Regions from separate parts of the Luteibacter sp. 9135 genome, predicted to be linked through region 1. Evidence: predicted binding sites of a transcription regulator. Region 1 holds the regulator's gene; the other holds the start of a gene.

Region 1 (5,559 bases):
GCCGAGCATGCCGGCCAGAGCCAGGATCCCGGCGTACTTGCCGCAGCCGTGCGCGTCACCCTGGGCCGTCAGATCGTGCAGGAAATCGCCGGCCTGGGTTCCGAGGTTCCCGTCATTACTTTGGCGCCGGAACTGGAGCAGATCCTGCTGCAGTCCCTGCAGGGTGGTGGCCCCACCGGCGCCGCCGTGGAGCCGGGCCTGGCCGATCGCCTGCAGCAGAGCGTGGCCGATGCCGCGCGTCGGCAGGAAGCGGCGGGCGAACCGGCGGTATTGCTCGTTTCCCCGGCCTTGCGTCCATGGCTTTCACGCTTTACCCGTCATGTGGCCCAAAACCTGCATGTACTTGCCTACAACGAGGTCCCGGACAACCGGCGCGTCAAGCTGGTGACGGCCCTCGGCAGGTAAGACTTGGACGGACACAGGATCGAACGCATGAAAATCAAACGCTTCGTAGCTCCCGACATGCGCCAGGCCATGCGCCAGGTGCGCGACGAGCAGGGTCCGGACGCCGTGATCCTGTCGACGCGTCGCCTCGACGACGGCATCGAGATCATCGCCGCGCTGGACTACGACGAAGCGCTGGTGCGTGAAGCGGGCTTCGGTGGCGAAACGCCGGCGGCGCGCGAGACGGCACGCGAGGAAACCCCGGTGCGGGCGCGTCGCGAACACGACTTCGCCGCCCGCATCGACCAGGCCAAGGCGGCCACCGCCGCTGCCGTCGAGCGCGTCGTGCGCGGCGGTCCGGCACCGGTTTCCACGATGGCGCCGCAGGGCCTGCATCCGAATGCGCCGCAGCGCCAGTCCAGCGCTGCGCTGGCCGCCAGCGTCGCCGACGTGGTGCGCGCCGCCACCACCGGTCCGCACGCCGCGAACAACGACGCCGCCGTCAACGGCGTACGCGCCGAGATCAACAACCTGCGCGAGATGCTGGAAGTGCAGCTGTCGACGCTGGCCTGGAACCAGATGGACCGCGAGCAGCCGCTACGTGCCCGCGTGCTGCGCGAGATGACCCGCCTGGGCATCGACGGCGACGTGGCCCGTGCGCTGTGCGCCGAACTGCCGCCTGGCATGACGCCGGAACAGGCCCGTTACCTGCCGCTGGGCATCCTCTCGCGCAATATCCGCACCAGCGGGCGCAACGCCGACACAGCCGGTAGCGCGGTCACCGCGCTGGTCGGCACCACCGGCGTGGGCAAGACCACCACCATCGCCAAGCTGGCCGCCCGTGCGGTGCTGCGTCACGGCGCATCCAACGTCGCCCTGATCAGCGCCGACCAGTACCGCATCGGTGCCGGCGCGCAGCTGGAACATTACGGCCGCCTGCTGGGCGTGCGCGTCTACAACGCGCACGATGCGCAGAGCCTGCGCAACGTACTGCTGCAGCTGCGCGGCAAGCACACGGTGCTGATCGACACCGCCGGCCTGGCCGGCAACGACCCCAAGCTGCAGCAGCAGTTCGAAACGCTGCGGGCGATGACCGAGGTGCGCGTGTGCCTGGTGCTCGCGGCGAACGCGCAGGCGCAGGCGATCGACAACGCCGTGCGCGCCTACGCGCCGCTGTCCCCGCAGGCCGCGATCCTGACCAAGCTCGACGAGGCGCCGCTGATCGGTGGCGCCCTCTCGGCCGTCATCCGGCACGGCATGCCGCTGGACTACACCACCGACGGCCAGCGCGTGCCGGAAGACATCGCCTCGGCGGACGCGCGCAAGCTCGTCTGCCTCGCGGCCCAACTGGTCAGGCAGCGCAACGACGAACCGGACGACGCGATTCTCGCCGACCGTTTCGGCTTCGCCGCCACGCCCGCCCTCGCCTGACCCCGGAACTGAAGTAACGTGACTACGGCATCCGCATCCGCACACCCTTTCACGGCAGTGAATTCCTTCATGAGCACACACGTCGATTCCACCCAGGCCGCCGGACTCAACTGGCTTGCCGACCGTCGCCCCACCCGCAGCATCGCGATCGCGGGCGGCAAGGGCGGCGTGGGCAAGACCACGGTGGCGGTCAACCTGGGCATGGCGCTGTCCATGGGCGGGCGCGACGTGGTCCTGCTGGACGCGGACCTGGCCATGGCCAACATCGACGTGCTCCTCGGCCTGCAGCCCACGCGCCATCTGGGCCACATGCTCGAGGGCGAGTGCCGCATCGAGGACCTGATCCTCCATGCCAACCACGGGTTGAAGGTGATTCCCGCCACCTCGGGCGCGCGCCGCATGGCGCAGCTGCCGAACATCGAGCACGCCGCGGTGATCCGCGCATTCGACGAATACCCCGTGGCCCCGGAATACCTGATCGTCGACACCGCGGCCGGCATCTCCGACAGCGTGTCGATGTTCGCCGCCGCGTCGGATGAGGTGGTGGTGGTGGTTTGCGACGAGCCGGCCTCACTGACCGACGCCTACGCGCTGATCAAGGTGATGAGCCGCGAATTCGACGTCAACCGCTTCCGCATCGTGGCCAACATGGTCCGCCACGCCCAGGAAGGCCGCCAGCTGTTCGAGAAGCTGGCCCGCGTGACCAATCGTTTCCTGGACGTGTCCCTGGATTTCATGGGCATGGTGCCGCACGACGAGTACCTGCGACAGGCCATCCGCCGCCAGTCGGCCGTGGTCGACGCTTGGCCGAGCAGCCGTTCGGCCGTGGGATTCAAGAATCTTGCCCGGTCGGTCGATACATGGGGTGAACCCGAACCCCGGGTGCAGGGCCGCATCGGCTTTTTCGCCGAACGGAACCACATGGGGGGAGGGCTGCCACTGTGAGTGTTGCAAGCGAATACCTTGAAGTAACAAAGGTTTCGGCCGACCAGCTGGTCAGGACGCATGCACCGCTGGTGCGCCGGATCGCCTATCACCTGATGGGTCGCCTGCCGCCGAGCGTGGATGCGAACGACCTGATGCAGGCCGGGATGATCGGACTGCTGGAGGCCGCAAGGAATTACTCGCCGACTCGCGCGGCCAGCTTCGAGACCTATGCGGGAATCCGCATTCGTGGCGCCATGCTGGACGAACTGCGCAAGACGGACTGGACCCCGCGCTCCGTCCATCGGAAGCTGCGCGAGGTGGCGGAGGTGACGAGGCAGATCGAGAACGAGACGGGTGGCGACGCCGAAGACGCGGAAGTGATGAAGCGGCTGGGCATCGACGCCATGGAGTACAACCAGATCCTGGCCGACGCGGCGAGCGCGCGGTTGCTCAGCCTCACGGCGCCGGAAGGCGACGAAGGCGCGGCGATCGACGTGGCGGACCCGGACGCCGCGGGTCCGGAAGGCAACTTCGAGAAGAACGGACTGCGCGATGCGCTGGCCCATTCGATCGACGGCTTGCCGGAACGCGAAAAGCTGGTCATGTCCCTGTACTACGATGAAGAGCTCAACCTGAAGGAAATCGGTGCGGTGCTGGGTGTGAGCGAGTCGCGGGTGTGCCAGATCCATGGCCAGGCCCTGATTCGCCTCCGCGCACGCATGTCAGGTTGGAAAGACAAGCAGTGACGGCATCGCGTTGCCGTCGCCGGTAAAGAAAAAAGCGTACGAGGCGGAGAGCAGTTTTGGACAAGAACATGAAGATCCTCGTGGTGGACGACTTTTCCACCATGCGGCGCATCGTCAGGAACCTCCTGGTCGAGTTGGGTTTCACCAACACGCTCATCCAGGAGGCTGAAGACGGCAACGCGGCGCTCGCGCTGCTGCGCGCGCAGCCCATCGACCTGGTCGTCACCGACTGGAACATGCCCAACATGACGGGCATCGACCTGCTTCGCGCCATTCGCGCGGATGCAGCGTTGAAGTCCATGCCGGTGCTGATGGTCACCGCGGAAAACAACCGCGACCAGATCATCGCCGCCGCGCAGAGCGGTGTGAACGGTTACGTGGTCAAGCCCTTCACGGCGGTGACGCTGAAGGAAAAGCTCGACAAGATATTCGAACGACTTGCCGCGGCAGCGGGCTGAGGGAATGACGATGAACACGATGCTTTCCCCCGGCCAGGACGTGGCCCCCCAGTTGCGTGAACTGCTCGGCGCCGATGACTCGGCAGCGTTCGAGAAAGCCCTGGACGACCTGATCCGCAGCCGCGAGCAGCACCTGTTCCTGGCGCTGGGCCACCTGGCGCGCGACCTGCACGAATCCGCGCGTCGCCTGGCTTCCGACATCTCCACCGATGGCGTGCCGGGCAACATGAGCGACGCGCGCAAGCATCTGCGCGACGTTCTCGAAATGAGTTCCACGGCCGCCCATCGCACGCTGGACTTCAGCGAGAAGCTGCGTCCCCAGGCGCAGGCCCTGGCCAAGCAGGCCGATGAGATCCTGGTGCTGGATCACGCCGATCCGGCGTTCGGTGCCAACGCCACGGCACTGGCCGTGCGTGTCGGCGACTTCGCGCAAAGCTGCGACATCGGGCTGGGCGAGATGGTCGAGGCACAGTCATGGCAGGATCTTTCCGGTCAGCGCGTGGCCCAGGTCGAGGCCTTCATGGCCAAGGTCGAATCCTCGCTCGTCGAGCTGGTCCGTCTCACCGGTTCGCTCGCGGGCGGCAATGCGCCGGCTGCCGAGAAGGTCAGCCAGGACGAAGTGGACCGGCTCCTCAGCGAATTCGGTTTCTGAGTACCCTATGAGCGTGGAGCTGGACAACGAGCTGCTCAATGTCTTCCTGATCGAAGCGCGCGAACTGCTCGAGAGCCTGGGCGAACAGCTCGTGGATCTCGAAGCCTCCCCGCACGACGTGGAGCTGCTTAACGCGGTGTTCCGTGCCTTCCATACGGTGAAAGGCGGGGCGGGCTTCCTTGGCCTCAATGCGATGGTCGAGCTGTGTCATCGCGGCGAGGATCTGCTCAACGAGGCCCGCAACGGGGTGATCGTGCTGCACGCCGCCTATATGGACGCGCTGCTCGAATCGCTCGACCTGCTCAACGACATGATGCGTGCCGCCGACGGCGGCGTGCCGATCGAGCCCGCGCCGCGTTCGCTGCTCGATCGCCTGCTGATCCCCGGTCGCGCCGTGTCCGCGCCGCCGGTGGCGCTTGCCGTGCCGATCTCGGCGGCCGCGTCGACGCCGACGGCCCCCGCCGCACAAAAGACCTACGACCCGATCGAGGACGAATTCGAGGCAATGCTCGATGCCGCCCGTACCGATCGCGCACCGGCGGCACCGTCGGGCACGATCAACGACGACGAATTCGAAGCCCTGCTCGACTCGCTCTACGGCACCGGTGCGCCCGGCGCCGAGGGTGCGTCCGCTCCGCCGCCGCCCGCCCCGGTCGTCGCCGTGGCACCGGCGCCCGTGGCGAACAACGACGCCATCAGCGACGACGAATTCGAGGCGCTGCTGGATTCCCTGCACGGTGCGGCCGCCCCGGGGGCGATCGTGCCGCCGGCGGCTCCCGTCGCCGTTGCGGTACCGGTCGCTGCGGCGCCCGCTGCACCGTCGCCCGTCGCGTCGGCCCCGGCCCCGGCCGCCAGCGCGGAGAAGCGCGCTTCTTCCACCGCCGACACCACCGTGCGTGTGGACACCCACCGGCTGGACAGCCTGGTCGACGCGGCCGGCGAACTGGTGCTGGTGCGCAAC
Region 2 (5,559 bases), 2.3 Mb from region 1:
ATCGGCGGTTCGGGACCCCTTCCCTTGGGGTATCGGCTATCCCCAGCGGAGCTTGAGGGCCAATTTCAACGGGATGTGCGCGGATGTGAGCCAGGCAGGCCCGGGCGGGCGGGCATGGGCCGCGCGCGCAGGACGGGCGGGCATCGGAACGGCGCGTATGGGACGGCCGCGTGTAGGAGCGCGCGCGTGCGCGCGACATGTTTTGCGGCCGTGAGCCCGGATCTGGCGCGCCAGCTCAGAGGTGATCGCGAGAGGATGTCGCGCGCGAGCGCGCGCTCCTACCTATGGACATGCACTGCGGGGGGAGTGCCCCGAGGTGCGGGCGTCAGGCGGCCTTGCGGCGGGCCTGGAGGCGCACCAGGCCGGCGACGTCGGCGATCAGGGCGACCGAGCCATCGGCGAGGATGGTGGCGCCGGAGATGCCGCTGACCCGGCGGTAGTTCGCCTCGAGCGACTTGACGACCGCCTGCTGCTGGCCGATCAGCTCGTCGACGAACAGGCCGATGCGGCTGCCCTCGCCTTCCACCACGATGACGATGCCCTCGTCGATGGTGCGGCGCTGGCCTTCGCAGTTGAACACGTCGAACAAGCGGACGATGGGCAGCCACTGGTCGCGGAAGCGGAACAGCTCGCCGCCGCCGACCACACTACGCAGGGCATCGGGCTTGACCTGCACGGACTCCACGATCGACACCAGCGGCACGATATAGGTTTCATCGCCCACCGCCGCCGTCAGGCCGTCGATGATCGCGAGCGTCAGCGGCAGCGTGATGGTGAAGGTGGTGCCCCGGCCCTGCACGCTGCGGATATTGACCGTGCCGCCCAGGTCCATGACGTTGCGGCGTACCACGTCCATGCCCACGCCACGGCCCGACAGGTCGGTGGTCGCGGCGGCGGTGGAGAAGCCCGCTTCGAAGATGAGGTCGGCCACGGCGTCGTCGGACAGATGCTCGCCGGAGCTGATGATGCCGCGCGATACGGCCTTGGCGACGATGGCGTCGCGATTGAGACCGGCGCCGTCGTCCGCCACTTCGACCACGATGGAGCCGCCGCGGTGGAAAGCTTCCATACGCAGCGTGCCGGTGTCGCCCTTGCCCGAGGCCAGGCGCTTGTCCGGCATCTCCAGGCCGTGATCGATCGCGTTGCGTACCAGATGGACCAGCGGATCGCCGATCTTTTCCAGCACGGTCTTGTCGAGTTCGGTGGTTTCGCCGCGCATGTCCAGCACGACTTTCTTGTCGAGTTTCTGCGCGAGGTCGCGGACCAGGCGCGGGAAGCGGTTGAACACCGTGCTGATGGGCAGCATGCGGATGCTCATCACGCTTTCCTGCAACTCGCGGGTGTGCCGACCCAGCTGGGCCAGGCCCTGGCGGAACATTTCCAGCTGCGATTCGTCCACGCCGTCGTTGAACTGGGTGAGCATGGACTGGGTAATGACCAGCTCGCCGACCAGGTTGATCAGGACGTCGATCTTCTCGATGCCGACGCGGACCGAGCTGGATTCGCTGTTGACCGCGGGTTCGCGGACGGCGCGTGGCGCGGCGGCCGCAACCGGCGCGACGGCCTCGACGACGGGCGCGGCCACCGGTGCCGACAGGCGCGGCGTGGCCGTGAGGTCACAATCGCCGTCGACCCAGTCGAACACGCCTTCGACGGCGGCGCGCTTGGCGCCGGCGTCCAGGCTCAGCGTCCAGCCGAGATAGGACGACTCGGCGTTCATGTCGGCCAGCGCGGGAAGCTTGCTGGTGTCACAGGTGACCGTGAGCGGACCCATGGCCTCCAGCTCGCGGAACATGCGTGCCGGATCGTTGCCGGTCTTGAGCAGGTAGTCGAACGGGCGGAACGCGATGTCCCAGCCTTCGATGGCTTCGACCGGTGCGGGGGCCTTGGCCGCCACCGGCGCGACCGGCGCCCCCGAGACCATGGCCGACAACTCGGCCAGGAGCGCCTGGCTTTCCGCCGTGGCGGCCGGCTGGCCGGCCATCGACAGGGACAGCATGTCGCGCACCGTATCGCCCGAGCGCAGCAGCAATTCGACGACGGCCTTTTCCATCGGACGGCGGCCACTGCGGACCTCGTCCATCAGGTTTTCGGCCACGTGCGTAAAGGCCGCGACGTCGGTGAAACCGAACGTGGCCGCACCGCCCTTGATCGAATGGGCGGCACGGAACACGACGTTGATCAGTTCCGGGTCTTCGGCACCCTCGTCCAATGCGAGGAGCGCCTGCTCCATGGCGTCGAGACCGTCGAGGCTCTCTTCATGGAACGCCTTGTGGAATTGCGCCAGATCGACTTTGGACATGGGGAACCCTGGATGACCGGAACGTGTAAGGAAGCGACTTGCGGAAAGATCAGCCGAGAACGCGGCCGACGGTGGCCAGCAGCTGCTCCGGATCGAACGGCTTGACCAGCCAGCCGGTGGCACCGGCCGCCTTGCCTTCCATTTTCTTTTCCGGATTGGACTCGGTGGTGAGCATGAGGATGGGCACGCCGCGGTAGTCCGGGCGGGTGCGGATCTCACGAACCATCGAGATACCGTCCATCACCGGCATGTTCACGTCGGCGAGGATCAGGTCGAACTTATGCACGGCGGCGGAATCGAGCGCCGCCTGGCCGTTGTCGGCCTCTTCGACGTCGTGACCGGCGCCACGCAGGGTGAAGGCGACCATGCTGCGCATGGAAGCCGAATCGTCTACCGCAAGAATCTTAGCCATCGAAGCACCTTCAGTTCACGCCGGCGTGGGCCGGCAGTTCAATCAGACTGTTGAGACCCAGCACGACCACGCCGCGCTGGAGGGGATCGCTGACGCCTGTCCAGGTGACGGTGCGTCCTGCCGCCCGCGCATCGCGGGAAAACGCGGCAAGCAACTGTAGCGCCGCCGTGTCGACCTGGGCCACCGCGCTACCGTCGATACCGACCGGACCGCCGCTGGCGAGCGCCGCCAACAGCGTATCGCGCAGCGCGGGGGCCGCGGCGATGCGCAGGTCGGCATCGAGTGCCAGCGCTGTGCTGGTGGCTTCTTTGGAGGATTTCTTGGCCATCGTCCGTACCATGGGGACCCCGTGGCGCAGATCGCCTGGGGTCGTTCGATGGGCTTATCGGCCCCACGGGGGAAAGCTTTAGGCGATGCGTCACCGGTTATGAAATCCACCGCCGACCATTGTGAAATTCACTCATCTTCACCAGTGAACATGATATTCATTGACAACGTTGTCATGGCGGAAAAAACTCGAACCGTATCGTCGCGCCGCATGACCTTTTTCGTCACGCCGCGATCGCCAGCAATCACGGGGTCAATGATGGGAACCTTCTCCAACCAGCCGGTCGTTACGGACATCGCGTCGGCACGGCGCCCGGTGCTCGCGGCGGATGTCGGCGGCACGCATGCGCGCGTCGCGCTGGTCTATCCCCAGGGGCCGGCACAGGCGGCCGTCCAGCTGCTTTGCCACCGCCGCTACGTCGGCGCCGAATGGCCCAGCCTGGCCGCCATCCTAAAGGATTTCCTGGCGACCCATGCGTACCTGGCCCCGCTGGGGGTGGAGCGCTGCGCCATCGCCATTGCCGGGTATGTGCTGAATGACCAGGTCGCCAACAGCAACCTGCCGTGGCCGGTGGCGCTGGGCGACATTCGCGCCGTGGCGGGCGACGCGCTGGAGGTGGTCAACGACTTCGAGGCGGTGGCCTTCGCCAGCCAGTTCATCGACCCTGCCGAGGCGATCGCCGTGCTCCCGGGCATCCCCGGTGGTACGCGCGGTCCCGTCGTGGTGATGGGACCGGGTACCGGGCTCGGCTCGGCCGTGCTGCTGCCGGGCGACGGGCAGGCCACGGTATTGCCCACGGAGGCGGGCCAGATCGCCTTCGCCCCCGGCGACGAGCGCGAGGCGGCCATCCTGCGCATCCTCTCCCGGACCCGGCCTTACGTATCGGTCGAGTCGCTGCTGTCGGGACCCGGCCTGCTGGCCACCTATCGCGCCCTCGCCGAACTGAACGGGCGGGACGCGTCGCTGGCCACCCCCGGCGAGGTGAGCGCGGCCGGCATGGCCGGCACCGATCCGACCGCCCATGCCGCGCTGGACGTCTTCTGCGCCGTGCTGGGCGGTTTCGTCGGCGACCTGGCCATGCTCTACGGCGCGCACGGTGGCGTATTCCTGGCCGGCGGCATCCTTCCCCAGATCAGCGACTTCGTCCTGGCCAGCCGGTTCCGCGAGCGCTTTTTCAACAAGGGCGTCATGCGACCTTTCCTGGAGCGCGTGCCGGTGTGGCTGGTGGAGCACGGTCACCTTGGCGTGCTGGGCGCGGCCACGATGCGCGCGGGCTCGCGGGTGGGCTCACGATGACCGTCGGCAGCAACGGCCGGAAGCCCGCGGCACGGCACCTTGGCCGCCGCCTGGCCTTGGCCGCCGCGCTGGCCTGCACCGGCGGCCTGGTGCACGCCGACGCGCTGCCGCTCATTCCCCTGCCCGCCGACATCCGGCAGACCGAAGGCTCGCTGGCCATCGACGCGCATACCGTCATTGCCTATGCGCCCGGCGATCGTGGCGCCGAAGCCGCCGCGGTCTACCTCGCCGCCGAACTGAAACGCAGCCGCGGCCTGTCGCTGACGCCCATCCCCACGCGACAGCCACCCCATGGCGCCATCGTGCTGCGCACCGATCCGGCCGCCCGCGTGACCCAGGCGGACGGCTACACCCTAGACATCACCGGCGACGGCGCCCGGATCGCCTCGCGCGGCGACGCGGGTCTTTTCTACGGTGCGGTCACCCTGTGGCAGCTGGCGAGCGCGGATGGCCGGCAGGGTGCGACGCAGCTCCCCGATGTCGCCGTCCGTGACTGGCCGCGCTTCGCGTGGCGCGGCCTGATGCTCGACGTGGCCCGGCATTTCCACGACGTGGCCACGGTCAAGCAGGTGCTCGACACCATGGCCGAGCACAAGCTCAACGTCTTCCACTGGCACCTCAGCGACGACCAGGGCTGGCGCATCCAGATCAAGCGTTACCCCCGCCTTACCGACGTGGGCGCCTGGCGGACGCCGCCGGGCGCGGGCACGTTCGGCGAGCCGGAACGCTACGGTGGCTTCTACACGCAGGAGCAGGTGCGCGACGTGGTGGCCTACGCCGCCGCCCGCCACATTACGGTGGTGCCGGAACTGGACATGCCCGGACACGCACAGGCCGCGGTGGCCGCCTACCCCGATCTGGTCGGTGTCACCGGCGAGCATCCCGCGGTTTCCGTGGACTGGGGCGTCAATCCCTATCTCTACAACGTGGACGACAAGAGCTTTACCTTCATCGAGAACGTGCTCGACGAGGTGATGGCGTTGTTCCCGTCTAAGTACATTCACCTAGGCGGCGACGAAGCGGTCAAGGACCAGTGGAAACAGTCGCCCGCCGTGCAGGCGAAGATGGCCTCGCTGGGCATCAAAGATGAAAACGCCCTGCAAAGCTGGTTCACCGACCGCCTGGGCGATTACCTCGCCAAACACGGCCGGCGCCTGATCGGCTGGGACGAAATCCTCGAAGGCGGCCTGCCGCGCACGGCATCGATCATGTCATGGCGCG

What was found. Region 1 encodes FliA, which starts transcription of late flagellar genes. Its sites were predicted from a motif close to TAAAGTTTNNCNNNCNNNGGCCGATAA; they were not measured.
Region 2: FA89_RS10125 (STAS domain-containing protein) is a predicted target of FliA. The motif match lies at 3,097-3,123, and genes of this name have one in related genera.

Annotation. Positions count from the first base shown of each region.
Region 1 covers NZ_JQNB01000001.1:50,804-56,362, reverse strand. Annotated here, with positions in the region: gene flhA (flagellar biosynthesis protein FlhA) at 1-405, shown strand, start outside; gene flhF (flagellar biosynthesis protein FlhF) at 433-1,815, shown strand; gene FA89_RS00220 (P-loop NTPase) at 1,885-2,760, shown strand; gene FA89_RS00215 (RNA polymerase sigma factor FliA) at 2,757-3,488, shown strand; gene cheY (chemotaxis response regulator CheY) at 3,545-3,946, shown strand; gene FA89_RS00205 (protein phosphatase CheZ) at 3,957-4,598, shown strand; gene FA89_RS00200 (chemotaxis protein CheA) at 4,606-5,559, shown strand, end outside.
Region 2 covers NZ_JQNB01000001.1:2,345,731-2,351,289, reverse strand. Annotated here, with positions in the region: gene FA89_RS10135 (chemotaxis protein CheA) at 326-2,302, opposite strand; gene FA89_RS10130 (response regulator) at 2,352-2,714, opposite strand; gene FA89_RS10125 (STAS domain-containing protein) at 2,725-3,042, opposite strand; gene FA89_RS10120 (glucokinase) at 3,301-4,338, shown strand; gene FA89_RS10115 (beta-N-acetylhexosaminidase) at 4,335-5,559, shown strand, end outside.